Regions from separate parts of the Paenibacillus puldeungensis genome, predicted to be linked through region 2. Evidence: riboswitches for the same ligand, from Rfam matches in the RefSeq annotation. Region 2 holds a riboswitch; each other region holds the start of a gene.
What was found. Region 2 has a riboswitch for glycine ahead of gcvT (glycine cleavage system aminomethyltransferase GcvT). Riboswitches for the same ligand answer to the same signal wherever they lie in the genome.

Region 1 (10,158 bases), on a different contig from region 2:
GAACCACCCTGGCCTCAGCACACCTGCCATCTGCAATCAAGCAGTTCATAAGCCATACATAACCTCGCCAGTAATCCGGATGATTTGACACGAAATTATTATAGAACTCTATCAGCTTATGGTGATTTGAGAAGTTCCAGTCCAAAATGACTCCATTCTCGGCATCCCGCAAAGCGTTATGATTAGCTTTTTTGTAAGGGGTTAACATCAGTGCATCCTTTGCGTAGTGGGACGCGAGTTCCCGGTGCTCCTCTGAACGATGAAGGTGCAATTCGGCTAGCAATGTGAGGCATTGGGCTCTTTTTCCGTCATCATTTAGCTTCTCTTTAAGAAATTGTTCAGCATAGTGATAATCATCTTTTGAAATGAAATGTTCGTTGTAAATCATATTTTCAATCCGTTCTAAATGGGTATCATCGGTTAATGCAAACAGCTCATCAATGGTGACACCTAAAGTGACGGATAGCCTAGGAAGCAGTTGTATATCAGGCATAGTTACATTGTTTTCCCACTTGGATATAGCTTGGGACGACATATTCAGCTTTGCAGCGAGCGCTTCCTGAGTCATTTCTTTCTGCAAACGTAGTGCTTTTATTTTACTGCCTATCTCTATGTTCAATGGATGAACCTCCCCTATTTATCATTTCGACTAGTCAATTGCATTGTACTTTTTGTTGAAAAAACCCTCAATGACCGCCTGGTTAAATGGATGAGCTTATCAGTTACAAAATGTATTTTAACTAGCTAACATCCTTTTGCTGTATAATAAAATTTGTTTCCCTAAAATTTTCAACAATATCGCAGTAGTCGAAGCAAAAAGGAGAAAAATTGTGAGTTTATCAGTAGGGTATGACCTCTATTTATTCCTCCTATTATTCATTTTATTTGTATATGTATTTGCTACCGTTACGATTACAAACCTGCGTAAGGTTTACTTCTTATTCCATTTTTTTATGATGCTTTGGCCACTTTGCCAATTTGCTGTAGAAGTGACACGTGATTCTCAATTACAGCTTTTTTATGTGAACCTGTCTTTTCTCTCACTCTCTCTGCTCGGGGGCGGTTGGCTGCTTCTTACCATGTTTCTAACCGGAAATACGGATGGACTAGGAAAAAAGAGGCTCTTTCTAATGTTTATACCAGCTCTTACTGCAGCAACTGGCGTGATCATAAATCCGTTTAACTTATTTGTTTATCCGCTGCAAGGGGATTACATAAATAGAGCATATGGCCCTTGGTTTTGGGTTGTCATCGCTATTCTATTAGGCTACTTTTTTGCTTCCCTCTACTTTTTGATACGGGCATTGAATTCTTCCAAAACCTTACTAACCATAAAAAAACAAGTGAAACTAACGCTTTGGGGCATATTTGTACTGACCACTTTTGCTCTAAGTGACCTGCTTCTTAATGTTGTCCTAAGTAAGTGGCTACCGATCATTCCAGGCTTGACTTCCTTGGGGATTTTCATTTCTGCTCTATTCTTCGTCATCGTAATAAAAAGGTACAATGTTTTTGATCTTGTTTCCATTGCTCATGAGGATGTGATCAATACGATTCCATATGGAATACTTGTCTTGGACGAGAATGAATCCATTATAGAAGTCAACAAAGCTTTACGTTTCTTTGTAGATTTAAAGCTCGGCGAGCATTTTGACATGGAGAAGTTTCTGGGGTCTGTTCGTGTAGATGGAAATAGTAGAGGCTTTCTGAATCATTACAATCACAAGGAAAATACTTCCGCTCAAATTGAAATCATCATTGAGCGGGATATAGCACATCATTTTATACTACAGGTTTCTCCAATTGTTGATTCTTACCTGATGCAAATCGGCCGAACAATTACATTTCAGGATATTTCACAAGAGCGCTATCTTGTCAACGAAGTGAATCAGCAGAATAAAATTCTTCAAGAACGAAATCAATCACTGGATAGCATTCGTAATGAGTTATCCGTAGCCAATCAGAAATTGAAAGAAATGGCGCTTACGGACAGCCTGACGAACTGCTACAATCGCCGTTATTTGACCCAGCTGTTGCCACATGAAGTGATCACAAATATTCAATATAGAACCCCGTTCTCGCTTATACTCTTTGATATTGATTTCTTTAAAGCGATTAATGACCGCTATGGACATGTCGTAGGGGATCAGGTTCTTTATAGTACGGCTCAAACCGTCAAACATGCCATTCGAAGCACCGATATTTTAACCAGGTACGGTGGAGAGGAATTCATGATCTACCTGCCGCATACAAAGCGCCAGTTAGCCACCCAATTAGCGGAACGAGTGAGATTTTCGGTAGAGTCGAACCGCATTTTAGTAGAGCATGAGGTTGAACCAGTCTCCATAACGATAAGCATGGGGATTATATCCATTGAGGATTTTGATCATGAGCAGGAACCGGACGATCTGGAAGGGTACTTAAACCAACTATTTGCTGCCGTAGATAAGGCACTTTATCAAGCCAAGCAAAATGGACGCAATCGAGTCGAATGTGCAGACCTAACCTGACTACCATTCTCTTATCCAAACCGGATTTAAATGCGAATACCCCATACGAGAAAGAAATGCTCTTACAGAATACCTACGACAAAATACTAGGGCAGGAATATGCAAGTTCCGAAATTTCCTATCAGCCCAAGTTGAGCCTGGTGGAACGAAGTACGCTGAACCGGAGGAATCCTTCCGTTGATAAGCGATTGCTCGAAAAGACGGCGGGCAAGGAGCATGAGTGGCCCAAAGTGTGGTATAAGCCATTGAAGCGTAAATCATAAACAGCATATAAAATAAAAACCCGGCCAATTGGCCGGGTTTAATTGCCATTAAAAAAAATTGCGCATAAAGAAACATTGTGGTATTATTAGAAAACCACCGTGATTTTTTGGAAAATGTTATAATTTACCTATCTTATCTTCACTATAATCATACCACATGGCATTGCGATTTGTCAAACGTTCATTTTTCTTCAGAATTTAACGGGATGGAGCGTGTTCAGGAAAATGATCAACGAGAAGGATTGGAAGCAAGAACAGGAGCGGCTGGATCAGGTGATAGAGAAGCTGCAAGCGAGAATCGCCGAGCTCGAGCCGGAGGTGGACGGACTGCGGAATCAGGCGGGGGATATCCGTAAGCGATTCTGGGAAGAAGTGACCGTTAACACGAGCACTGACGAGGATTTTGAGGAGACCTTCTACAGTATTAAGCAGCAAGAGGCCTTGCTGTCGGAACGGGAGCGCAGCTATCGGCTGCGTATGCAGCAATGGAAAAGCATGAACCGCCTGCTACAGTCCCCCTATTTCGGGCGTATCGACTTCCTTGAGGATGGTCTGGGGTTCAGCGAGCAGGTTTACATCGGCGTATCTTCTTTCGTTGACTCGGATGGCATGAATTTTCTCATTTATGACTGGCGGACGCCTATTGCGAGCATGTACTACGACTATTCTCCGGGAGCAGCCGTGTATGATACGCCGGGTGGACGCGTTTCAGGGACGATGGAGTTGAAACGACAATACCAGATCCGTGAGGGCGAGCTTCAAAACGTGTTTGACACGAGCTTAACGATCGGCGACGAATTGCTGCAGCAGGTGCTCGGCAGGGGTGGGGACTCTCAGATGAAGAGCATCGTGGCGACCATCCAAAAAGAGCAAAATGCCATTATTCGCGATGACAACAGCCGGATGCTCATTGTACAAGGGGCGGCCGGCAGCGGGAAGACCTCTGCGGCGCTGCAGCGGGTGGCGTACTTGCTGTACAAACACCGGGAGCGGCTCAAGGCTGACCAAATCGTTCTTTTCTCGCCGAATCCGATGTTCAACAGCTATGTATCCACCGTTCTTCCCGAGCTCGGTGAGGAAAATATGCAGCAGACGACCTTTCAGGAATATCTTGAGTACGGGCTTGGAACGGCACTTCGCCCGGAGGACCCGTTCGATCAAATCGAATACGTGCTGACAGAACAATCCACGCGAGAGTATGAAGCCCGGTTGAATGGGATTGAATATAAAGCATCCGTAGCGTTTCTTCAAGCTCTTCGGAATTATGCGGAGTGGTTAGGACAGGAGGGCATGCGATTTAACAGCATCCGCTTTCGGGACCGCGATTTGATCACTGTACAACAAATGGAAGCCCAGTTTTACGGTTATGACCGTTCGATCCGTTTGGCCAATCGCGTGGCCATGCTGCAAGAGTGGCTGCTAAAGGAAGTGGCCCGGCTGGAGCGCAAGGAGCGGGAGGAGGTCTGGGTGCAGGAGGAGATGAATTACCTCGACAAGGAGCAGTATGCTGCCGCCTATAAAGAGCTGCACAAGGAGAGAGGTGTCTTTGACTTCGCCGAACAATATGAAGAGGTTCAAGAGCTCCTGCAGGGCAAGAGCCGGCGGGACGAAGGCGACTTCGATTATGCAGAACGGGAAGAAGAACTGCTGCGCCGTATGATCGTGAGGGAACATTTTAAGCCGCTCAAGCGAAGCGTGAAGAAGATGTTGTTCCTGGATATGGTTGGACTGTACGCCCAGCTGTTCGGCAATAAGGACGATTATGTGGCAATGACGAAGGAAACCGAGGTTCCGGAGCATTGGCCGGACATTTGCGAGCAAACCAAAGGTAAGCTAGGCCAGCTTGAACTATTTTATGAGGATGCGACACCTTTCTTGTATTTAAAAGAGCTCATCGAGGGCGTTCGGACGAATACGGAGGTGCGGCATATCTTCATCGATGAGGGTCAGGACTATTCGATGTTTCAATATGAATTTCTGAAAAAGCTGTTCCCTCGAGCGCGTATGACAGTACTCGGCGATTTCGGGCAGGCCATCTTCACGCAGGCTACGGAGCTATACGGGGCTGATTCGCCGCTCATCCGGCTTTACGGCGAGTCGGACACCAGACTGATTCGTCTTGTCCGCAGTTATCGATCGACCCGCGAGATCGTGGAGTTTACGAAGTCGCTCCTGCCAGGCGGCAAGGAGATCGTGCCCTTCGAAAGAAGCGGGAAGAAGCCGCTCCTCTCCAAGGCGGGCAGTGATGAGCAGCTGGTAGCGCGAATCGCAGAGGATCTCGCGGCTCTGCAAGCGGCAGGCTATGCCTCCATCGCCGTCATCACGAAAACGGCCGCCGAAAGCAGCGAAGCCTACGACCTCTTGATCGCACAGGGATGCCCTCCCTTGCGGCTTGTTACGAAACAGACGCCTACCTTCGAGAAGGGGACGCTGGTCATTCCCGCGTATCTCGCGAAGGGCGTTGAATTCGACGCCGTTCTGATCTATGATGCTTCTTCTCGGATGTATCATCGGGAAAGTGAGCGCAAACTCTTTTATACGGCATGCACGCGTGCGATGCATCGGCTGCTGCTATACGCAACAGGAGAATGGACGCGATTCATTGAGGTGTTGGATACGTCTTTGTATGAGGTAAGACAGTGAGTCATTAAGGCGCTGTGCTATAGGCAGACAACCAGTAGCAAATTATTGCGGGTTTGAAAGAGCGGCGGATTCCCTATATAACGCTCCGGGGAAGCCTGGAGGAACGTATGCACAAGGTAGACGAGGTGCTGGCAAGGGTTAGCCCATACCAGAATTACTTCGGCGAGCTTCGAGCTTAGTGGAATTAATTGTCGTTGACAAAACATTTAACTAGGATTAGTATTGAAAAAAATTGAAAGTTGATCACCAATCAAAACTTAATACTTAGCAGCTATGATCGCTATGGATCACACTATAGCAGGAGCAGCTTCTGGAGAGACCGCGGGAAAATCGCGGCGCCGAAGGGTTCACAATCTCAGGCAAAAGGACAGGAGGGTACTGAATAATTTATTTGCTATTCTGGCAATCGTTAGAATACCATTTATTATTTATTATTCTTTATGACCAGGAGATTGGAGCGCATCCAATCTCTTTTTTTATTGGCTTTTATTAAGTTCATTGTTTCACATGAAAAATTAAATGATTTAAGGGGGAGCTAGGCTTGGCACAACAAGAGTTAAAGAGGGAGTTAGAAAATCGGCATGTTCAGCTTATAGCGATTGGAGGTACCATTGGTACCGGACTATTTTTAGGATCAGGGAAAGCTATACAACAGGCAGGACCATCCATCATCTTCGCTTATTTAATTATAGGGATCGCCGTTTTTTTCGTGATGAGAGCGCTTGGAGAACTTCTGCTATCTAAAGCAGGTTATCAATCCTTTACAGATATTGCCGAAGACTATCTTGGACCGCGGGCCGCATTCGTAACCGGATGGACCTATTGGTTTTGCTGGATTATGACGGCGATGGCCGACGTTATTGCAGTGGGGGTTTACGTGCAGTATTGGTTTGATATCCCGCAGTGGGTACCCGCCATCGTCTGCTTAGTCGTCTTATTGGGACTCAATCTCTTAACCGTAAAGAATTTTGGGGAACTGGAATTCTGGTTTGCTTTAATTAAGGTAGTGACCATTCTTGCCTTGATCGCTATTGGGGTTGTTTTGCTGGTGATTGGATTCAAGACAGATGCCGGAGCGGTTACGCTTAAAAATATTTGGGGGCATGGCGGACTATTTCCTAACGGCATTTCAGGCTTCCTGCTTTCCTTCCAAATGGTTGTGTTTGCCTTTGTCGGTGTGGAGTTGGTCGGTGTATCGGCAGCGGAAACATCCAATCCGGAAAAAAATATCCCCTCGGCGATTAATAAAATTCCTTTAAGAATCCTATTCTTCTACGTGGGTGCAATTATCGCGCTGTTATGCATTAACCCATGGACCGGGCTGAGTGCATCAGAAAGTCCTTTTGTTAAAACGTTTAGTTTAGTCGGGATTCCAATTGCTGCGGGCATTATTAACTTTGTCGTATTAACCTCCGCCGCATCTGCTTGTAACAGCGGGATGTTTTCAACGAGCCGAATTCTCTATAATTTAGGAAAAAATGATCAGGCCCCATCCAGCTTTGCAAAGCTGAACAAAAATCATGTACCAAGTAATGCGTTATTGATCTCGACGATTGTTCTGTCCGTGGGAGCTCTGTTGAGTAAGCTTATTCCGGAGCAGGCTTTTGGGATCGTGACCACCATTAGCGCCATTTGTTTCATTTGGGTTTGGGGTATCGTTCTGGTTTGCCATTTACGGTATAAGAAAACAAAGCCGGAATTACATGCAACGTCTAAATTCAAAGCACCATTTACACCTTTCGTTAATTATGTTGTCCTGGCGTTGTTTGCTATCATTCTGATCATTATGCTTTTTGCGAAAGACACACGTCCTGCCCTATTGCTGACACCTCTATGGTTCATTCTATTATTTGCCTTGTATTCGGTGAATCGCAGAAAAAAGGAAGCAAGCAGCAAAGTACCCGTGCAGAAGCAACAATCAGTTGATGCCCCGCCCCCGGTTATTCATTAAATCAGATTGACGTTTACCTAAGAAACTTATGCTGTAGAAGAAGGGATTTCACAACTTACGTCGAAAGCTACACATTCCAAAATCCTTCCAAGAAAGGAATGAATGTGTTGAAGGCGAATCGTATGGAAGCGTTCAGCGATGGCGTTCTTGCCATTATCATTACCATTATGGTGCTGGAATTGAAAGTTCCAGAGGGCCATAGCTGGAGTTCGTTGGTTGGCCTGGTGCCCAAGTTCCTCAGCTATGCGGTCAGCTTTGTGTATGTTGGGATCTATTGGAATAACCATCATCATCTTCTTCACACGGTTCGTACCATAAATGGAAAACTGATGTGGATAAATTTGTTATTGCTATTCTCGCTATCTCTGATCCCATTTTCTACGGCTTGGATCGGAGAAAGCAACTTCTCCGCGACGCCTGCGGCGTTATACGGTATCGTGTTGTTGTTAGCGGCTGTTTCGTATATGCGGCTGCAGTACGAAATTCTAAAACAGCATTCCTCCGATTCAGACTTTGTGGTCGTCATGGGCAGGGACGTCAAAGGCAAGCTTTCCATGTTGCTCTATCTGATTTCTATCATCGTGGCATATCTCAATTCATGGGTTTCCTGCTTAATCTTCGTGCTGGTTGCTGTGATCTGGTTCGTGCCCGATCGGCGGATTGAGCGTGTGTTAAGAAACAAGTCATAACTAGCAATAGAATCAAAATCATCTATGGCCGTCCTTTAAAGGGGGGCCATTTTTTCGTAGCTCGCCATGCAATTTCCAATCTTTTTTCCTTTTGATTTGTATTTATCTATCATAAGTAGTATTGTTGTGATAGAAAGCCGATTAACTTAGTCGGATTTAATGAATCGGAGGGATGAAAGTGAGTAGAATTTTCAGAAATTTAACGGAGCTTATTGGGAATACACCCTTGTTATTACTCTCAAACTTTATTGAAAAGAATCAAGTCCCCGCGGAGATCATTGCCAAATTAGAGTATTTTAACCCAGCCGGCAGCGTAAAAGATAGAATTGGCTTTGCCATGATTAAGGATGCAGAAGAGCGCGGGGTTATAAACCAAGATACCGTAATTATTGAACCGACAAGCGGTAATACGGGGGTTGGTCTCGCATTTGCAGCGGCAGCTTTAGGGTATAAATTAATCATTGCTTTACCCGAGAGCTTTAGTATTGAACGGAGAAAACTCATGCTTGCACTTGGAGCCGAATTAGTACTCACCCCGGCCAATGAAGGTATGGCTGGTGCGATCAAGAAAGCTGAGGAATTAGCAGCAGAAACTCCTAATTCGTTTATACCTCAACAATTTAAAAATCCAGCCAATCCTGAAATCCATAAAACGACTACGGCCGATGAGATTTGGAGAGATACCGATGGCCAGGTGGATATCTTTATTGCTGGGGTGGGTACGGGCGGTACCATTTCCGGCGTAGGTGAAGGACTTAAACAAAGAAATCCATCTGTAAAAATCATTGCGGTTGAGCCGTATGATTCTCCTGTATTATCGGGAGGGAAAAAGGGAGCACATAAAATTCAAGGCATTGGCGCCGGGTTCGTTCCGGATAATTTTAAAAGAGACGTTGTCGATGAGATCCTCCAGGTAAGAAATGAGGAGGCGTATGATACGGCCAGACAATTAGCCCGGAGCGAAGGTTTGGTTGTAGGCATATCTTCAGGCGCAGCGGTATTTGCCGCACTCCAAATCGCAAGAAGACCGGAAAACCACAACAAAAAGATTGTCGTGTTACTTCCGGATACTGGGGAACGGTATTTATCAACGGACCTTTTTTAAAAGAGTCATATCAACTGGCTTTTTTCTATTCAGAAGTAAACTCCAAAAAGTAAAGACCCCTCGTCGAAAGGGGTCTTTGACTTCTTAAAATCATGATTTTTTATAGTATGTGTCAAAATGGGATTCTTTTTGTACTGATTTCGTAATCATGTTCGGCGGCCCACTTCACAAGACCGGTCCAGAAATTTTCACAAGCTGAAACGATCCTTGCCGGTTCTGCTAACTCTCCAGACATAACCATTCGGGCAACATTGTCGAATCCTTCTGGACGACTTGGCAGCTCTAATGCCTCCGGTAAAACCATTGAGCCCGTCGAGAAAAGATTTTGGTTGTGTAACCCGACTAACATAGCTCCGTATTGGGCAAACTCCACTGCCAAATATGGCAAGTAGGTATGAGGGCCAACTAAACTAACATTTCTTAGTTTCCCAATAAACTCGTACATTTCCCCTACAAGGACTTCATGAATTGCCCGCCTGAAATCTTTCTTTATTGGCGATTCGGCAGCTTCACTTAATTTCAGGAAAAAGCCTTCAGGATCATACAGGCTTAGTTGGGTAAAGAATGGCCCATGCGTCAATGGCCAGTCTCCTTCAACCGTAGCGGCGGTTTCAAGGAGAATGTCCGCACTACAGACATTCACTTCTGCTTTCCAAGGCCCCGCCGACCATTCATAGCTAAAATCTACGGATTCGCTTGATTCACGTAGTACGCAAAACATCTCAATGTCCGAGAAAGGGCCGTCAGTACCTCTGGAAACAGAGCCGTAAACCCCAATGGCAAGGATTTTTTCTCCGTATACCTCGTGTAATTTCGAAGCAATTTCGTGGCAGGTTTGAAGTCTTTCGGGTCGAGTAATATTCACAGGTCCATTCATGTGCATTAGCGTGCATCTCCCTTTGTTTTATTTGGGTTAAAGAGCTGCTGACACATGGATGGAGGACCTCGGGCTTAACGGGGGACTTTACTTAGATGCATTGGAAGTTCCTCCTATCAG
Region 2 (10,158 bases):
GTGCCAGCTACCATCTCCTCCTTAATATAAGGCTCATGGAGAACCGTGCCGTTACGGAAAAGTTTGCCATCCTTTACTTCTATCGTATCACCCGGTAAGCCGATAACCCTTTTAACATAAAAAATTTCCTTTTTACCTTCACCGGACAGCAGCGAGACGAGAGGCTGTTCCTTAATATCATCCCAGAACGAACGGCTCCGATCCACCCGGCTGTCGATAATTACGATATCCCCATATTTCGGTGACTTATCGAGCACATGGTTGATCTTCCAGGCAAAAATTCGTTGATTGTTGTTTAATGTCGGCTCCATGGAATAACCATCAACCTTATAGGGTTGAATAATAAAAATGCCAATAACGATGCTAAGTAAAAAGCCCAGAACAATTGATGCACCCCAGCCGCTTATCTCTTTCACCCATTTTTTCAAGCGAAAAACCTCCAGCACTTGTCGTTTGTCTATTATTATACCGGGACGAGACATCGTAAGACAAATTTTTCATGTTTGGCCTCAGACGATCGTATGAAGATGAATTATGTGAGGGATCGCCCTATATGCTGTATACTGTTCATAGGCAAGCCCTATAAGAAAATACATTCTCCTACCATCGCTTTATCATTTTTTCGAACGCAAAATATACTCTCCCGCAAAGGAGTCGAATTATGGAACTTAGACAGCTTCAATACACACTGCAAATTGCCGAGGAAAGAAATTTCTCCCGTGCGGCCGACAAACTGCATATCGCCCAGCCCTCACTAAGCCAGCAGCTATCCAAGCTGGAGCAAGAGCTCGGCGTAAAATTGTTTCAGCGCAATACGAGCACGGTAGAGCTCACGCACGCTGGGGCCAGCTTTATCGAACACGCCCAAAAAATTATGGATGCCGTAGCGCAGCTCCGTCAGGAAATGGACGACATCTCCCAACTGCGGGCTGGCCGCGTCGTCGTCGGAAGCATGCCGATTACCGGCTCTCACCTTCTGCCGTATGTCCTGCCCGCATTTAAGGACGCATACCCGAATATTGAAATCACTTTGCTGGAAGACACCTCGCTGAATTTGGAAAAGCTGACGGCCGGCGGCGGAACCGACCTTAGCCTGCTTTCCTTGCCGCTTCAAGAGCCTACACTGACCTGTGTACCGATCGGAGAAGAGCCGATCGATCTGGCGGTTCCCCCGAATCACCGGCTGGCCTCCCCAGAAGCATCAACAGACGGAGTTTTACTGGAGCAGCTAAAGGATGAGCCTTTTATCGTCCTCAAGAAAGGCCAGGGATTCCGTAAAATAACCGTAGATTTATGTCACGGAGCCGGATTTGAGCCGAACATTGTGTTTGAGAGCAACAATATCGAAACCGTCCAATCCCTCGTTGCTGCGGGGATGGGGATCACCCTGGTTCCGCGTTTTATCGCCCGTGCGAAACGCAGCGAGCTGATCCCGATTTATGTTCCGCTTACGGCCCCCGTTCCTAGCCGGACACTGGTGATCGCCTATCGCAAAGGGCGTTATCTGTCTAAAGCGGCAGAAGCCTTTATCGAAACGTTTAAAGTCATTATGGAGCAGCGAAAGTCGATCTACAGCTCATAAAGCGATGGCCTGCGATCAGTGAACACCGGAATTTGGTTTCGAACCCTGTCTACGAGGGATAGATCGATTTCGCCGGAGATAATTCCCTCCTCTTCGCCACCTTCGGCTACAATTTCGCCCCATGGGTCAATGATCATCGAATGGCCGAAAAAAGAATCGCTGCCGCTTGTGCCGATCCGATTGCAGCCTATGACATACATTTGGTTCTCGATGGCCCGGGCCATAAGCAGTGTTCGCCAGTGATGGAGCCGAGGATGCGGCCACTCGGCCGCCACAATGAGCAGCTTGGCTCCTTTTAGCGCGAGGCTGCGCGCTAGCTCCGGAAAGCGGATATCGTAACAAATCGCTGCACCAGCCGTAACTCCGCCCAGATCAAACGTTACTTTTTGATCTCCTGGAGTTAAGTGCTTCTCCTCCTCCATTAAGCGAAATAAATGGATTTTGGAGTAGCTGCCGAGCTCCTCGCCTAGGCGATTAAAAAGGAGCATCGTATTGTACACTTTTCCGCTGCGTTTCTCGGCGACCGACCCGCCAACGACATAAACACCATGCCGCTTCGCAAAGGTAGAGAGCCAAGTGCGACTCTCCTCGCCTTCCGGATCAGCAAGCTTATCGATCGTTTGTAGGGCATAACCGGTGTTCCACAGTTCCGGCAAGACGATTAGATCAGGCTTTTCAGCGGAGGAGACCGCCTGCTCCATGAGCCGTTCAAATTTTTCACGGTTTTTCTTCGGCTCTCCGAGTATGATGTCGCTTTGAACTAAGGCTATTCTAGAAATATCCGCTTTTCGCTCGAACGATGAATTAGTCAGTAGATTGATTTTCTGATCGGTCATCGCTTGAATTCCACCCTCCCTCGAGAAATCGAAACCGTCGTCGCAGTACATAGTTCATATCTACGTGGCTATATTCTGAATCCATCATAGCGGGCCCTTTGTTAATTCCGCAACCAATTCACTTTTTGTTCCAGAAAGAAAATATATCATGCGTATGGTGGGGGTTTCGTGAACAAAATTAGTCCAATTTTACGGGGTTTCTTTTGCAAACCTGTGAAACGCGTGTTATTCTAACATTAATTAATGACAATGATTATATTCGTTAAGCCATAAACGCTAGGACGGGACCAGTACGAAAGTTTAGCGGCGCTCAGAGAGTAAATTCCTTAGGCTGAAAGAATTTACAAGCTTGCCCTTTCCGAACCCTATCCCCGAGCGGCCGGATACAAGCCGGACAGCGCCCCTGTTACCGGGCATTCAAGTCGGATGATAACCTCATCAATAAAGGTGGTACCGCGGAAGTTAAACTTTCGTCCTTTGCATGCAAAGGCGGAGGTTTTTTTATTTTTAAGTCAGTTTTTCTAAAGAAGATATTTATGCGTTAGGAGTGGTCTCGATGCTGCGTCGTATCGTCGTAAAAATTGGAAGCAGTTCGCTGACTTCGTCGGAAGGAGGACTGAATCGGGATGCGGTTCAATATTATGCAAATGAACTAGCCAATCTCATGAAGGCTGATCTGCAGCTGCTGCTTGTCACTTCTGGAGCGGTTGCGGCCGGTTTCCGCGAAATCGGATACCCCGAACGTCCGAAGCTGCTTCATGAGAAGCAAGCGGCTGCAGCCGTAGGGCAGGCACTGCTTATGCAGAACTATCGTGAAGCACTGGCCGAACACGGCATATCCGCGGCGCAGGTGCTGCTCACCCGTTCCGATTTTCAGAACCGCAAGCGAACTGGGAACGCTAGTATGGCTATCGAAGAGTTGCTGCGGCAAAACGTGCTGCCTATCATCAATGAGAACGACACCGTTTCTATAGACGAGTTGAAATTCGGCGACAATGATACCCTGTCAGCTCTCGTTGCAAATCTCATCAAAGCTGATCATCTGATTATTTTGACGGACATGGACGGACTCTACACCAAAGATCCGCGTATTGATCCATCTGCTAGCCGGATTAACCGCGTAACCGAAATCACTAGCGACATCTATGCTATTGCCGGAGGAGCCGGCTCTTCCGTCGGTACCGGAGGCATGCGCTCCAAAATTGATGCTGCTAAAGTCGCTTCTTTAGGAGGCGTTCCGGTCTTTGTAGGCAAGGTTGATCAACCCGGTGAGCTACGTGCAGCCCTTCTGGGGGACGGGCGGGGCACCTATTTTGAAGCTCACGGCGCTGCTCTCCCGCGCAAGAAACAGTGGCTTGGCTTCTTCTCCACTCCATTTGGAACGCTCACCGTAGACGCTGGCGCCGAGGAGGCGCTGATTCACGGAGGCCGAAGCCTCCTGCCGGTTGGCGTCAAGCAAACGACCGGACACTTCCACACGGGTGATGTGGTGGAGGTCGTGAATAAAGCTGGTGAAGTCCTTGGCCGGGGGATTGTTAATTATGATGCCGACCAGATGTCAGACATTCTGGGCCTGCCTAGCACCGAGGTCATTAAAAAAATGGAGTCGGTGCACCGACTGGAAGTCATTCACCGCGATGAATGGATTTCATTAAAAGCTTAGTCATCCAAAAACCATCATCAAAAAAACAAGGAGGTTCTAAGACATGAGTGAAGTGAGACACAAAGCCGAGCTTGCCGGAAAGGTCGTATCTGTGCTGAATAATTTGACGACCGAGCAAAAAAATGAGGCTCTATTAGCCGTAGCAAAAGCGCTTGAGAGCGGTTGTTCAGAAATCATCGCCGCTAATGAGGAGGACCTGCAGCGCGGACGGGAGAACGGAACTTCTCTTTCTCTGCTCGATCGCTTGGCCTTAAACCCCGAACGAATCAAAGGTATCGCAGAAGGGCTGAGGCAAATCGCCGATTTGCCTGATCCGGTCGGAGATGTGCTCGAAACCATTGACCGCCCGAACGGGCTGCACATTGTAAAGCGTCGTGTGCCGCTTGGCGTAATCGGCATCGTGTACGAAGCGCGTCCGAACGTGACTGTGGACGCGATGGGGCTTTGCCTCAAAACCGGTAACGCCGTCGTGCTACGCGGAGGCTCCTCTGCTCTTTCCTCCAATCGTAAAATCATTGAGATCATTCATCAGGCGCTGGCAGCTACCGCTATCCCGCAGAATGCCGTACAGCTGATCGAGGACCCCAGCCGCGCTTCCGTCGATGAAATGCTCAAGCTGAATGGCCTGCTTGACGTCGTTATCCCACGCGGCGGCAGCTCGCTGATTCAGAATGTTGTGCAAAATGCCACCGTTCCGGTAATTGAAACCGGCGCCGGCATTTGCCATACGTTTCTCGATGCTTCCGCACAGCCGAGAATGGCTACCTCCATTTCGCTGAACGCCAAAGTACAGCGTCCTTCGGTTTGCAATGCGATGGAGACGCTGCTCGTGCACAAGGACTTTGCGGCTCAGCATTTTACCGACTTGGCAAACCGATTTAAGGAGTCAGGCGTTGAATTAAGAGGCTGCGAAGCTACGAGACAGCTCGTACCTTGGGCTGTTCCAGCAAGCGATGAGGACTATGCCACGGAGTACAACGACTATATCCTGAACGTCAAAATCGTTAACGATCTGGATGAGGCGATCGCACATATTCGCCGCTTCGGCACAAAGCACTCCGAATGCATCGTCACGGAGGACACGGGGAATGCGGAACGCTTCCAGCGAGAGGTCGATGCAGCCGCCGTATACCACAACGCCTCTACCCGCTTTACGGATGGCTTTGAGTTTGGCTTTGGCGCAGAGATCGGCATCAGTACGCAAAAGCTGCATGCCCGGGGTCCGATGGGGCTGCCGGCTCTGACCTCTAGCAAATATATCATACAAGGTAACGGACAAATTCGGCAGTAGACGTCTGCCAATACACCAGGAGGTTTTTGCAATGAATTTAAACCATTCTCTGACCGCTTCAAAAATATGCTTTTATGGCGCCGGTTCCATGGCGGAAGCGATCGTCCGCGGGCTCATCCATAAACAAGTGGCCAGTCCGGATCATATTGCCATGCTCAACCGCTCAAGCCAGGAACGGCTCGTTTACTTGTCGGACCGTTATGGCGTTATGACCGCCAATCACGAAGAATCCAAACGCTCGTACCTGCAAGGCGCCTCCATTATCGTACTCGCTATGAAGCCGAAGGACGCGGGCGAAGCGCTAACTCAGCTAGGTCCACTGCTTCAAGAAGGACAACTCATCATTTCGATGGTTGCCGGGCTTTCGATTTCTACTATTCAAGCGCTGCTTGGCGTTAAAGCCCCAATTGCTCGAACCATGCCGAATACGTCGTGCTCGATCGGTCAGGGGGCAACCGGCATCTCCTTCTCAGAAGAAGTAACTGAAGCTGAAAGAGCCCAAACGTTATCGATGTTTGAGGCAGTAGGAACCGTAAGTGTCATTCCGGAAGAACAAATGGAAATCTTAACCGGTATTTCCGGCTGCGGTCCCGCTTATATTTACTATATGATGGAAGCGATGATCGCCGCAGGCGTCGACGGCGGACTCACACCTGAGCAAGCAAGGGATCTGACGGTACAGACTGTACTCGGCGCCGCCTGCATGATGACGGAAACCGGCGAGGAGCCGTCCAAGCTGCGCGCCGACATTACATCGCCGAACGGATCAACCCAGGCTGCGCTGGAGGTGCTTAATCAGGGGCGTTTCCTGGAGCTCGTTCAAGCTGCGGTGCACCGTGCTACGGAACGCTCGCACGAAATGGGCAATGACGTGAAGGAAGCCCTGAAATAACATGATATTTATGATCAAAAATAATTAGCGATTGAGTGCACAAAAAGGAGGACCCCGCACATGACGTTTGCGGACATCCGTTGGGAGGAAAAGCAAACAGCTCTTGCGGAGCTGCGAGCCATGAATGACCAGTTGGCCAAACTCGGCTGGTTTCCGGGCTCGAGCGGAAATCTGTCAGTCCGGGTTGGCAGTTTTACCCCGAATGAGTTCTATTTTGCGGTCAACTCTCGTGTGAAGGACAGATCGCCCATTTCGGCGGAAAGCTATCTGTTCGTAGATGCTGCAGGGAATCCTTGTGAAGCGACCGACCTGGAGCCTTGCTCTGAAACGCCTGTTCATGCGAAAATCTATCGAATGACCGGCTGCGGTGCGGTTTATCATGTCCATACGGTTTTTAATCATGTGCTTAGTGATTATTACAGTGACGAAGGCTATGTTGCAGTACAGGGTAACGAGCTAACCAGGGATTTCTGTACAGGTATTGTTGGGGAATCCGAGCAGTTACGTATTCCTATACTCCCTAATAGCGTGGACATATCATCGATCACTAAACAAATCCCCGGGGCACTAAACCTGGATGTCCCTTGCTTTTTGATGCGAAATCACGGTATTTACGTTTGGGGAAAAACAGCGTTGGAGACAAAACACCGACTTGAGGCTTTTGAGTTTATTTTCGAGGTGCTATACCGTTCTCTGCTGCTCCCTCCCAAACGTTAAGCCAAATAGTGAACAGGAAAACCGCTGAAGAGGGAATCTCTTCAGCGGTTTTTTACTATGTTTTGTCGTCTATAGCTTGGACTTAAATGTTATTGTGCTGCTATTTGAGAGAAACTAGTCTGCGCGTACCAACATATCATTTTTCGATAAACTCCGCATACCCCTTCGCATCCAGCAACTTGGCAAATGCGGCATTTGGGTCTTCCTTAAGCCGAATCCGAACCATCCAGCCACCGTCGTACGGCTCCTCATTCACAAGCTCGGGGGCCGACTCCAGTTTCCCGTTAATTTCGAGCACCGTTCCGCCGACCGGCGTAAACAAATCAGCCACCGTCTTGACCGACTCGATTGTCCCGATGCCATCCTCCGCTTCTACTTCCTGCCCCAGATCCGGCAACTCAACGAATACAATATCACCAAGCCGGTGTTGGGCTATGTCGGAAATGCCGATTTTTACCGTACCATCGCCTAAATCAAGCACCCATTCATGCTCCTCACTGTACCAAACATTCTCCCTAATAACGCTAGCCACGCCAGTCTCCTCCTCTTTTCGGGTGGTAATCCGAATTATTAAATACAGGTAGAATATGAAATGTCTGACTATAAGAGAACTTCCACGTTCAGATTATTCCAAATCTAGCTATCATGTCAATATTATTAACACTAATCCTAGATTCGGTATCATGTAAACGCTGCCTTTAATACATCTTAAAAATAATAAAAATTTTTATGATAACTTTATTGACATATTCACGGGATTTGGGTATTAATGGATGTGTAGTCAGCGGTTGAGGGCAGAGGGAGAGATTACGGAGCACCGCACTGTAACGCCGAAGGAGCAAGCCGCACACCCGCGGTGAATCTCTCAGGCAAAAGGACTTCTGCCGGACGCATCTCTGGAGAGAATTCGCAATCCCGCGAATCACCCAAGGGGAAACCTGTGTTTTTCACACCTTATGCCGAGCACCTATACAGGGTAACTCTCAGGTACCAAGGACAGAGCCCGAGAAAATCCGCATGTTTTAAACATGCACGATATTTTCTTTGGCCTGTTTTTTTATGCTCAAATTTAGCTGGTAAACAAAGAAAATTCAAAACGGCCCATTAGCGGCTACACTTGAGGTGATCCAATGTCTGACCACAATCTGCAAAAAACGCCGCTCTATCCCCTCTACCATCAATACGAGGGTGTTCGCTGCATCGATTTCGGCGGCTGGGAGCTGCCGGTACAGTTCAGCGGTATTCAGAAAGAGCACGAAGCCACCCGCGAGCGAGCCGCGCTGTTTGACGTATCGCATATGGGCGAATTTTACTGCACCGGTCCGGAGGCGAAGAGCTTTTTGCAGCGAATGACGACCAATGACGTAACGTTGCTTGAACCTGGAAAAGCTCAGTATACACTGCTTTGTTACCCGAATGGCGGCGTCGTTGACGACCTGCTAGTCTATAAGCTGGCCGAAGCCGAGTTCATGCTTGTCGTCAATGCCTCCAACATCGACAAGGATTGGGCGTGGCTGCAGCAGCACCTTCCCGAATCGGGCGTAGAGCTGCGTAATGCCTCTGATGATACTGCCTTACTCGCTTTGCAAGGGCCGCACGCTGCAGCCATTCTATCGAACGTGTGCAATGCCGATCTGACAGGCTTAAAGCCCTTCCGTTTCCTGCCTCAAGCCAATGTTGGAGGCATTTCGCTTCTCCTCTCCCGAACCGGTTACACCGGGGAAGACGGGTTCGAAATGTACTTGAACGCGGTGGATGCCCCGGCGCTTTGGGATGTACTGATGAAGGCCGGAGAAAGCTTCGAACTCGTTCCCGCAGGCCTTGGCGCAAGAGATACGCTGCGCTTTGAGGCCGCGCTTCCCTTGTACGGCCAAGAACTATCCCAGAGTATTACTCCGCTGGAGGCGGGTCTAGATCGATTTGTGAAGTGGATTAAGGGTGATTTTGTGGGACGTACGGCCCTTTGGGAGATGCATGAACAAGGCTTGCCCCGCAAAATGGTGGGGCTTGAAATGCTTGACCGCGGTATTCCCCGCACCCATTACCCTGTTATTGCCGGGGAGACACAAATTACTATTGGTGAAATAACAACTGGTACACAGTCCCCTACGCTTAAAAAAAGTTTGGGCATGGCGCTGATCGATAGCTCCTTTGCAGAGATGGGTACGGAGCTGGAGGTTGAAATCCGTGGCAAACGACTCAAAGCCAAGGTTGTGCCGCTGCCATTCTATCGTCGAAACTCATCCGCCAAGCGGTGAAAGGAGCCAATATTATGTTGAAGCACCGTTATCTACCTCTGACCGAACAGGATCGCGAGGAAATGCTGGCTGTAATTGGCGTGGATTCCGTGGATGCGCTGTTTAAGGACATACCGGATGATCTGCGCTACCAAGGAACACTCCCGGTGTCTCCGCAGCTTGACGAATACGCACTAACTCGGCATATGTCCATACTGGCCGCACGGAATGCCGATACGGACCGTTATGTCAGCTTTTTGGGCGCAGGCATTTATGACCATCATATTCCTTCCGTTATAGGGCATGTCACCTCCAGATCGGAATTTTATACGGCCTATACTCCCTACCAGCCGGAAATCAGCCAAGGCGAGCTTCAGGCAATCTTCGAATTTCAGTCGTACATTTGTGAGCTGACAGGGCTAAAAGTAGCCAATGCCAGCATGTATGACGGGGCAACGGCGATCGCCGAGGCAGGATCGCTTGCAGCATCCGCGACCCGGCGCAAGAAGCTGGTCGTCTCCCGAACCGTTCACCCCGAGGCCAGACAGGTGCTGGCAACCTATGCACACGGCCTGAACCTTGACATTGTAGAGGTTGGCTGGTCTGAGGGCGTGACGGACATTGAGGCGCTTACGGCTGCGGTCACGAAAGATACCGCAGCCGTTCTGGTACAAAACCCTAACTTCTTCGGTGCAATTGAAGACATTGAAGGCATGGCGAAGCTGATTCATGAACACGGCGGCCTCATGATCGTCAGCAGCAACCCGCTTTCGTTAGGGCTCCTTGAAGCTCCCGGTAAACTTGGCGCTGATATCGTCGTCGGTGATGCGCAGCCGCTCGGCATCTCACCTTCATTTGGCGGCCCTACCTGTGGATTTTTCGCCGTATCCGAGGCGTATATGCGCCGAATTCCCGGGCGAATCGTCGGGCAAACCGTCGA
Region 3 (10,158 bases), on a different contig from region 2:
TATCGGCTTTTATTCAAAAAGTTCAAATCGCTTGCAACATCGATATACGGCTTTGCCCAGTACCCTGTCATCGCCGGCTTAAAGTCAAAATAGCGGTAGTCCTGCTTTAGAATCGTTCGATTCTCTTCAGTCAACGAACCTAGGAAGGAAGCCCGCCAAGTCCGTTCCAAATTTGGATGCTGCTCGCTGTACGACAAAATGAGCATTTTAACAAACTGATCTACCTTTACCGGTTCATTAGGCCGAAACGTTCCGTCAGGGTATCCGTCCAATATCCCTTGACTCACCATGGACTCAATGGCAGGTTTGGCCCAATGTCCGCGAATATCTTTAAAAACGGGGATGTCGTCCTGGCTCTGGGCCGCTGCCGCAGCAACCTTTCCTCCGCCTATCAAGTTAACCCCTCCGGGACTGCCGAACGATCCTGTCGCCCCGATAAGTCCGGCCAACAAGCAAAACGATAACATGATTCGTAAATTCTGTTTGGCGATACGTCCTATTTCCTGTCCTTTCATTTGAAGCCTCCTGAATATATATAATGGCGAGTAAACATGTTTATTTACCGCCATTATTCAGAAAACCACAATTCTAAACGGTTGTGAATAGGTCGAACGACTGGCGCCCAGCCTAAGAAAATTCGGGAATGATACCGAAATAGACCGGACTATGCACCTTCTTGTCGAACTAAATTACGGATGATTTAGGTTCATCGAAGCGATTCTATATACCTATATCACTCTATCTCCCGTAGTCTCTCTACAATCGTAGATCGAGACAGCCATTTGTACGCAGCCAAGGTGACCGCCAAAGAAACGGCCATCAGCAGCGGAATGAATGACGCAATGGGCAGTACGTTCATGTGAAACTCGGCGAAGGCGACGTTGTCGGATATACCTTTGGCTACAAAATAGGTGATTGCCATGCCAGCCGTACCCACAACGGCACAGGTGAACAATATGCTGTAAAACCCTTCGTAAATGAGCATCTTTCTAAGCTGCTTCTTGGTCATACCGACGCTCTCCAGAATAGCAAACTCGTTCCGACGTGAGATGACCCCGGTAATGAACGTGTTGATATAGTTTAAAATGCCGATTAATGCGATCGTAAAGCTAAGTCCGTAGCCAATCGTTTTGAATATACGGATGAATCCGTTCATTTCCTGTTTGTAATCCTCGCGGGATTTCATGACGAGACCGCGATTCGTACCCATAAACGATTGTACCTCGTCCTTTACCTGATTCAGCTTGCCCGGGTCAACATGGAGTGTCGCCGATAAGATCAGCGGATCTCCCGCCGAACTTTTTAACTCCGCGGCCGGGAAGAACACCTTGAAACCGGCCGAGTCGTAAATTTGGGTTCCCGCCGCATAAAGCGCATCCGACTGCAGTACCGCCATCACTTCATAGCTCTTTTTCACTCCATCCAGTTTGATCCGATCCCCTGGCTTAAAATAGCTCACCTCTTGATCCGATTCGAGCGTCGGTTCCGTGACTAATACGTAATCCCCCGATTCAAATTTGGCCCGGTCAAAGGAGCCGAGGAGGATATCCTTGTTCTCGATCACGTCATACCATCCAGGGTCGATGCCGTGAAGCTGAAGCTGCACTTTACCGTTATTCAGCGTAGGGCTGTAATATGGCATGTTTGGATCCTCCGCAGCAGCCAAAGGCTGCAGGATCTTCTTGATCTCGCTGGTAATTGGCATGGTATCCGCCATGTAATACACCTTGTCCAGCGCGTTTACGCCCTGAATCGAAGCAAGTTTTCGGCAAACGTCCTCTGAAAGCCCGTCTTTCGGCTCTGCAACTCCGCCAATTCCGCTACCTGCGGATTCCTTGACAACAAAGTCTCCTGAAATGAACGCATTCAAATATTTGTTCACACTAAACGATGAAATCACGGTATAAATGACGCTGAATAAAATAATGCTGAGCGATAATGAGGCTAGCATCAGGACAAGCTTCTTCTTGTAGCGCAGCAGATTTCCAAGGGACATTCTGGACAGCTTGGCCCCATGAGTGGACCGCTTTGTTCTTCTGCCTGAGTGCCTGCCAATCCCCGAAAATTTGACCGCCTCCACCGGTGAAATTCGGGCAGCCGCTCTGCCGGGCTTGCTCGCAGCGATCCGTACCGTGAGATAGGAAAACAGCGCAGCACCTATAAAAATGAGCGGATTGATTGAGTAGCTCGTTTCTGTTTCTCCACCCGAGAAGCTCGACATCATTGGAATCATCCAGCAGCCAACCCCGTAACCTAAGGCAAGTCCAAACGGCAAAGCGATTAAATAGAGCCGATTGGCCTGCATCGAAATAATCCGCTTCAGTTGCCGCGGGGTGGTGCCCATCGTTTTGAGCAGACCATAAAACCTGATATCCCGAACGACCGAAATATGGAAAATATTATAAATCAGCAGATATCCGCTCAGCATAATGATCACGATCAGAACCGCAAAGGGAATCACATTCGTCATATCGTCCGAAAGGGCTACACTGGTATAAGCCCAGTTCACTCCGTAAGGGACTTTTAGCCCGGTGTCGGCCAGTATCTTTTGAACCTTTTTCTCGATGCCCCAGGAATTGTTAAACATCACATCTAGTCTTGTCGTATTGACATAGCTCCCTTTATTTCTCGACTGGACGGGATCTACATCCGAAAGATTTTGCTGTGTAAAAGACTTCGATAAGAATGCCAAACCGGACATGGCTACATGCTCATCCGCCTCGAAAAACCCGGTTAACTCAAATTCCTTGGATATCTTCTGAACATCCATATCAAGTTCAAGCTTAACCTTTGCCCCTAATTTGTGGGGAACGCCCAACGCATCCAGCTCCCATGTGCTCATAGCAATTCCGTTCTCCTGAGTAGGAAGGCCGCCCTCCAAGAACTTGACAAAGCTATGTTTAGCTGAGCTTTCATCAATCGAGTCAACTTCAACCGGAGTATCACGGAAAGCGGCATTGAGCGCGCGCCCGACTAAAGTCGATGTACCATATTCCTTGATCGACGGGTGCTGTTTTAATTTGTTCAATTCCTCCGGCGTTAAATATTTGAAGCTGCCATGAAAATCGCTCCCGGCCGTCTTCATCTTGGCCCGCTGCATCGAATCATTAATGCTGAAGGCTGTGGTAAACACCGAAGTGATGAGCAAGGTTGTCAAAATGATGGCACAGATGATAAAAAGATTCCGCGCGCGGTTCGTTTTGAGGCTACGGCTGGCGATCCGGGCAATCGGTTTTCGATTATTCGTGGATATCATTCCGATTTCCCTCCGGCAGCACCCGAGCGGCTCACAATTTTGCCGTCCTCAATCCGGATAACCCTGTCGGCCGTTTGCGCAATTTCTTCATTGTGGGTAATCATCACGATGGTCTGATTGAATTTTTCGCTCATTTGCTTCATCAGGATCATCACTTCCTGGCTCGTCTTGCTGTCCAAGTTTCCAGTAGGTTCATCCGCAAGCACTATTGAAGGCTTGGTCGCAAGCGCTCTGGCGATCGCCACCCGCTGCTGCTGGCCCCCAGACAGATTGGAGGGCAAGGAATCGACCTTATCTGTAAGCCCTAGCGCTCCAATGACCTGGTCAACGTACGGCTTGTCCACCTCGGCTCCGTCCAGCTCGATGGGGAGCACGATATTTTCATAAACATTAAGAATCGGGATCAGATTGTAGCTTTGAAATACGAAACCGACCGATCTGCGGCGAAAAATCGTCAGCTTTTCATCATTCATGCTGAAAATATCATTTCCGTCCACATACACCTTGCCTTCCGTCGCCCGATCGAGCCCGCCCAGCATATGTAGCAGGGTGCTTTTTCCACTCCCGCTCGTCCCGACTATCGCAACGAATTCACCCTGCTCCACATTTAGGGAAACCCCATCCAGCGCCTTAACAACAGCTTCGTCTCGCCCATAATATTTCTTCAAATTCTCGATTTGCAGGATCGGCATGAAGCCCACCTCCCAAAAAATAAAAAGTCTGTACCTCTTGTACAGACCTAATGTAGCAAACCAATCTGACATCCCGGTGTCCGAATAATAACACTTCTGACACATTCCTTAAATTGCTGGCAAAAACACGGAAAACACCGATCCTTCTCCTATCTTGGAGGAAACTTTAATGTATCCCCCTTGAGCGGTAATGATTTCCCGGGTCAAATACAGCCCTATGCCAACGCCATCATACTTTGCCGCCTGCTTGCTCCGGTAGAAACGCTTAAAAATATCGTTCCATTCGCTTTCGTCGATCCCGATGCCAGTATCGGCAATATCGATACGTATGAATATTTCACCCGCCTGAGCCGCAATTCGAATCCTACCTCCGGTTTCACTGTACTTCACAGCGTTCTCCAGCAGATTCACCAGCGCCTCTCCGGTCCACTTCGGATCATGATTCGCCTGAAGACTTTCCTCACATGAAATGCTAATATCGATCCCTTTCCGCTCCGCCTTGCTGTAAACTTGGGACAGTGCTCCCGTAATGGTGCGAATGATCGGCAGCTTGACGGCATGGGTCGAAATTACGCCCGTTTCCAAGCGAGACATTTTGATCAGCGATTGAATTAGCCAATCTAGCTTTACAGATTGCGCTTTGATCTGCGCAGCATATTGACGGGCTTCCTCGTTCTGAAGCGGACCTTCCTCAAGCAGTCCACTGTACAAAATGATATTGGAAAGCGGCGTTTTCGTTTGATGGGAGATATCTGAAATCAGCGCCTTGATTTTGCTTTTTTCGGCCCCCATGCTCGTTTCACGTGTTTTAGCCAGATTGATGTACCGAATCACCTTATTCTCGAGAGATGAAATGTTTGTCTCCGTATACCCCGTAAGTCGCTGCTCCCCGCTAATCGCCCCATCGACTATATGGTCCACCGTCTCGATCATGTGTCCGATCTTTCGCTTCAGCATCCAAAACATAGCTCCGCCGAGCAATCCTGATACGACGATAAACGCGAAGGAAATCCACGCAGCTTTACTATCATAGGCGGTCATATACAGCATAATCCCGGAATATACGACAACTAGCACGAAGAATATAGCCGCATTAATGACGAGAAATCGATTATAGCTAAGATTGCCGTCTTTTCTCATTGGCAAGGCCCTTCCTCGGCCCAAATATAACCCAAGCCGTAAACGGTTTTGATATAATTTGGTGCTGACGGATCATCTTCAATCTTGGCACGCAGTCTTTTTACAGTCACGGTTAATGCGTTCTCCTCCACAAAATCGGCCTCATTCACCCACACCGCATTAATGAGCTGCTCTCTCGTCAAAATTTGCCCCCGGTTGCTCACCAGCATCTTGAGCAGCTTCTGTTCGGTTTTGCTCAAATTGATGCTTTGTCCCTGCTTGCGAAATTCCATCTTGCCAAAGTCAAATGTCATCGAGCCAATCGTCAGCTTGTCTTCATGGGAAGGATCGCTCCGGCGCAGCACGGCCATCACCCGGGACCGCAGCACCATTAAACTGAACGGTTTAGTAATATAGTCGTCTCCCCCAAGCTCAAACCCCATGACAATATCCGATTCCAAATCATTGGCCGTCAAAAAAATAACAGGGACTCTGGACACCCTCCGTATCTTTTCGCAAAAATCAAGGCCGCTCCCATCCGGTAAATTGATGTCAAGGACAACCAAATCGATGCCTCCTGCATTGAATCTATTCTCGGCTGAGGCCAGGTCATAGACCTGCTCAATCGTAATCCCGTCCTGGGCCAGAGTCAGGGCAATTCCTTTATTCAAACTGATATCGTCTTCGACAATAAGAATAGTTGTCATGTATGCCGACCTTCCTTCCAAGCAACTGCTCAATCGGAATCATTATACCTAATTAGGCTTTGATAGAGTAATAGATTCGTTACTTTGGATCTTATAACATCTACAAACTAAATGTATTTCGTACAGCTATTTCCGGGAAAATTCCGGACTTTGGTTTTTTAACTGCATTACCTACAGCTAAAACGGGTCAATTCGGCTTGAGGGGGTTATTTTGCTTCTTTTAGCTGCACTTTCTGCACCTAAATGCTGCAGACTCCGGGTATGCCCATGTTTAGCTGTACAAAATGCAATTAGTAACTTCGACGATTGACGATTATAGAAATTATACATTCTAGGAGGTTAAAAAAATTGGCCCTCTTTTGAAAAAAAGAGGGCCATCTGATAGAGCAATTAGAGTGTCTAAATTATTATAAGGTTTACTTTTTCCGCTCTCTCAGCTCTTTCATGATTTTACGGCCGGTCGGCGTTTGAGCCAGTCCGCCCTGTGCAGTCTCCCGATGCCGGCTTGGCATGGCGGAGCCTACCTCAAGCATCACGTCGATGACCTCGTCGGACGGAATAGCACTCCGCACGCCGGCCAGCGCCATGTCGGCGGCAGCGAGCGCATTCACTGCCCCGAACCCGTTGCGTACGATGCAGGGAATTTCGACCAAGCCGCCAACCGGATCGCAGATAAGACCAAGCGTATTTTTGAGCGCCAGCCCAACCGCATGAACCGCTTGTTCCGGCGTTCCCTCGCGCAGCTCCACCATCGCTCCGGCAGCCATGCCGATCGCCGAGCCAACTTCCGCCTGGCAGCCGCCTTCTGCTCCGGAAATGAAGGAATTGTTGGCAATCACATAACCGATGGCTCCGGCGCAGAATAAGCCGTGAACCATATGCTCATCGTCCCAACCAAAGCGCTCTTGGGCGCTGACGAAAGCGCCCGGGATGATGCCGCAGGAGCCTGCGGTCGGCGTGGCGACGATCCGCCCCATCGAGGCGTTTACCTCAGATACCGACAGGGCGTACGCCATAGCCTGACAGGCGATATCGCCCACCGACGGCTCCGCGTTCCGGCGGTATTCCTCCACCTTTTTCGCATCGCCCCCTGTTAATCCGCTGGTCGACGTGATATTTTCGGTCAGGCCTTTGTGTACCGCCGTCTTCATGATTTGATAATATTCTGTCATCGCGGCCATGATCTCATTAATCGATTGACCCGTTTCCTCCGCTTGATCCTGCAGCATGATTTGCGAGATCGTCTTGGACTCCTTGTCGCACAAGTCGATTAGCTCTTGTAAATTGCGAAACCGCATCTGGATTCGCTCCTTTCATCAATGTCAAACCAAAAACTTAGCCGTATTTCTGTACCTTAACCTGTAAATCAGGTGAGATTAATCATGACAACCCGGCTTACATGAGCCAGCGAGCTGACCGCTCCAACTAACGACTCCGGAATGACCATGTCCGCCTCCACGACGGTCAACGCCTCCCCAGTTCTCCCTTTTCGATCGGTGATGATGTAACCTATATTGACATTCTCCCGACTAAAAAGTGCGGTAATCCCTGCCAGCACGCCCTGCCGGTCCGCGTGAGAAATGACGAGCGTCGGCAATTCTCCCGAACATTTTACCTCAAAGTCGTCAATACTTCGAATTACGATCGTTCCGCCACCGATGGACGCCCCCGTCACTTCTACCCGCTTTTCACCCGCAAATAGAGTGATCTTCACGGTGTTCGGATGCGCGCCAGCAACAACGCCTGTTGAAAAATGAACGTCTACCCCTAGCTCCTCTGCCATTTCCAAAGAATTGCGGATTCTTTCATCATCCGTTGCATAATCCAAAATCCCTCCAACGACAGCCAAATCGGTTCCATGCCCTTTATACGTCTCGGCAAACGAACCGTAAAAGCATATTTGCGCTTTAGTCGGCGTCTCTGCGAGCAACTGTCTGGCAAACCGTCCGATCCGCACCGCACCAGCGGTATGCGAGCTGGAAGGTCCAATCATCGCTGGTCCAATAATTGAAAACACATTTTTGAATCGCATCGTCATCTCTCCCGGTTGTTCATTACTAATATACGTTATGTGAATAAAATACCCTCAGCATACCTTACAGCCAAAGGTTCATCTAAACTGACACAAAAAAGGGACGAGAAAAGGCATGTTGCCCCTTTCTCTGTCCCCGTTACCTGAAAGTTTAATGTCCTGAATCTACCCGGACATGTACCTCTTGGGTGGCTAATCGCTCTCTCCAGAGTGGCGTCAGATCATGGTCCTTGTACCTGAGAGATTCATCTGTCGATTTGCAAAATCGACCCTTTGCTCCTTCGGTGCCACACCTGCCGTGCGGACTCTCCCACAATCCTCATTCGCATTTATCATTTTGATGATAATGTAAAATGAAATAGGTCAAATGTCAATATAGCTAACACCATATATTTATTAAACACACAAAATATTGGTCCTTATGGCCTATTTTTATGAGAATAAATGTATATTTTTCATAAATTGCTACTTGTTAATATAATTTTACAATATATACTGATTCTATAAACTCCATATTCTCCCTTATTTTATGATTTATAGAAAATAAGGTTCACTCCATGTAACCTTTTACTACATGTACCTCGATCGCCATCCGGTTGTTTTCAATGTTAAGTTGAATGCCATCTTGGATCCACTACCCAGTCCATTGCATGTTTATTCTAACTCCCTGCCACCATGTCAGTTCATCTCTTAACATAAATCTAAACTACACACTGTTTACTATACCCTTTAAAGGAGGTGGTTGCAAAAAGCATAACGCAAGGCTTTGTTCCCCTGAAAGGGCCCGGATTAAACGTTAAATGATTCGGGTTGTGTCACAAGAGGATGTATTCAAGGTAACATCAAACCCAGTAAAGGGAGTGGAAAAGTTGATTAATCTTAGTCGATTCCGCAAACGTTTCTCACTCGGTATGTCGATCCTCCTTGTGCTTACCTTCGCCCCCGCGACCTATGCCGACAACGCCGGTTCTTCAGGCAAAATCAGCCTAAAATCAAGTTCGCCTCAACTCGCCGGAGCCAAAATTGATCCCAAGCTAACGAAGCAGTTCAAGCAGGATGAGTATGTGACCTATCTCGTCAAAATGAAGGAACAAGCCAATACGGCTTCTGTAGCCAAAGCTTCGCTGCAAAAAGCTAAGCTAGAGAAAGTGACCCCGGCAGCCGCTAAGCTTAACGCTCGAACTTCTGTCATTAGCGCCTTGCGCGAGACGGCATCCAGTTCGCAATCTTCCTTGGATCAATACTTACAGCAGGCGAAAAAATCAGGGGATGTAAAAGAATACAAAAGCTACTTTATTGTAAATGCCATGGCGGTGACAAGCACGAAAGAGGTGCTTGACCAAATCGCACTGCTTCCTGAGGTAGAGAAAATTTTACCGAACGAAGAACGGTTTTTGCATAAGGTAGAAATCGATAAAAGCACAGCAAAATCGGGTACGGCAACCCGTGCGGCAGGCCCTGCCGTTGTAGCCCCTACCGCAGGCTCTGCGGCAAAACCTGCCGTAACTCCTTCGACCGGCTCCACTGCAGCCCCGGCGATCACGCCGAGTACTCCGCCGGCCGCTGACAAGTCCGGAGCGAAAGATGCTGCCGGCTCAGCCCCTGCTGTTACCAAACCAAACAGCATCGAGTGGAACATTGCCCAAATCAATGCCCCTGAGGTGTGGTCAAAAGGCATTGACGGAACGGGAATTGTGGTTGCCAATCTCGATACAGGCGTCGAATATACACATCCGGCTTTACGAGCCAAATGGCGCGGGTTTGATGCCTCGGGCAATGTTGTTAACCCCGAATTAAGCTGGTATGATCCGCACAGCCACGCTTCGCTGCCGGCCGACACCCATGGACACGGTACGCACACCATGGGAACTATGGTTGGTTCAGAACCAAACGGTTCGAACCAAATCGGCGTAGCGCCCGGTGCAAAATGGATTGCAGTTCGCATTTTCAACCCGTCCACGACCGATGCTATCATTTTGGACGGCGGTCAATGGTTGCTGGCCCCGGTTGACAAAAACGGGAACCTCCATCCGGAGCTCGCTCCCGATGTCGTCAACAACTCCTGGGGTGGGGGGCCAGGACTTGACGAATGGTATCGCCCCGTCGTTCAAGCCTGGAGAGACGCACAGATTTTTCCTGAATTCTCGGCAGGCAACGTGGATGAGAATAATCCGGGAGGTCCCGGCTCCGTAGCCAATCCGGCCAACTATCCCGAATCGTATGCCACAGGCGCGACCGATATTAACCGAAACCTGGCTGATTTCTCTCTTCGCGGTCCATCGCCGTATAACGAAACCAAGCCGGAGGTTTCCGCTCCCGGTGTGAACATCCGTTCCTCCGTTCCAGGCGGGA

Region 1: linked by a shared signal. The riboswitch ahead of ACFQ3W_RS08935 (amino acid permease) and the one ahead of gcvT (glycine cleavage system aminomethyltransferase GcvT) in region 2 are both predicted to bind glycine.
Region 3: linked by a shared signal. The riboswitch ahead of sdaAB (L-serine ammonia-lyase, iron-sulfur-dependent subunit beta) and the one ahead of gcvT (glycine cleavage system aminomethyltransferase GcvT) in region 2 are both predicted to bind glycine.

Annotation. Positions count from the first base shown of each region.
Region 1 covers NZ_JBHTLM010000005.1:77,553-87,710, reverse strand. Annotated here, with positions in the region: gene ACFQ3W_RS08955 (helix-turn-helix domain-containing protein) at 1-619, opposite strand, end outside; gene ACFQ3W_RS08950 (histidine kinase N-terminal 7TM domain-containing diguanylate cyclase) at 756-2,510, shown strand; gene ACFQ3W_RS08945 (hypothetical protein) at 2,567-2,773, shown strand; gene helD (RNA polymerase recycling motor HelD) at 2,999-5,416, shown strand; glycine riboswitch at 5,717-5,797, shown strand; gene ACFQ3W_RS08935 (amino acid permease) at 5,958-7,367, shown strand; gene ACFQ3W_RS08930 (TMEM175 family protein) at 7,475-8,056, shown strand; gene cysK (cysteine synthase A) at 8,229-9,161, shown strand; gene ACFQ3W_RS08920 (ANT(4')-I family aminoglycoside nucleotidyltransferase) at 9,274-10,044, opposite strand.
Region 2 covers NZ_JBHTLM010000020.1:65,150-75,307, reverse strand. Annotated here, with positions in the region: gene lepB (signal peptidase I) at 1-428, opposite strand, end outside; gene ACFQ3W_RS21230 (LysR family transcriptional regulator) at 662-1,582, shown strand; gene ACFQ3W_RS21225 (carbon-nitrogen family hydrolase) at 1,570-2,418, opposite strand; gene proB (glutamate 5-kinase) at 2,975-4,081, shown strand; gene ACFQ3W_RS21215 (glutamate-5-semialdehyde dehydrogenase) at 4,125-5,372, shown strand; gene proC (pyrroline-5-carboxylate reductase) at 5,404-6,264, shown strand; gene mtnB (methylthioribulose 1-phosphate dehydratase) at 6,325-6,981, shown strand; gene gcvH (glycine cleavage system protein GcvH) at 7,118-7,513, opposite strand; glycine riboswitch at 7,770-7,872, shown strand; glycine riboswitch at 7,876-7,983, shown strand; gene gcvT (glycine cleavage system aminomethyltransferase GcvT) at 8,112-9,239, shown strand; gene gcvPA (aminomethyl-transferring glycine dehydrogenase subunit GcvPA) at 9,254-10,158, shown strand, end outside.
Region 3 covers NZ_JBHTLM010000001.1:436,580-446,737, reverse strand. Annotated here, with positions in the region: gene ACFQ3W_RS01890 (S-layer homology domain-containing protein) at 1-515, opposite strand, end outside; gene ACFQ3W_RS01885 (ABC transporter permease) at 734-3,256, opposite strand; gene ACFQ3W_RS01880 (ABC transporter ATP-binding protein) at 3,253-3,948, opposite strand; gene ACFQ3W_RS01875 (sensor histidine kinase) at 4,057-5,088, opposite strand; gene ACFQ3W_RS01870 (response regulator transcription factor) at 5,085-5,774, opposite strand; gene sdaAA (L-serine ammonia-lyase, iron-sulfur-dependent, subunit alpha) at 6,191-7,072, opposite strand; gene sdaAB (L-serine ammonia-lyase, iron-sulfur-dependent subunit beta) at 7,141-7,806, opposite strand; glycine riboswitch at 8,021-8,129, opposite strand; gene ACFQ3W_RS01855 (S8 family serine peptidase) at 8,676-10,158, shown strand, end outside.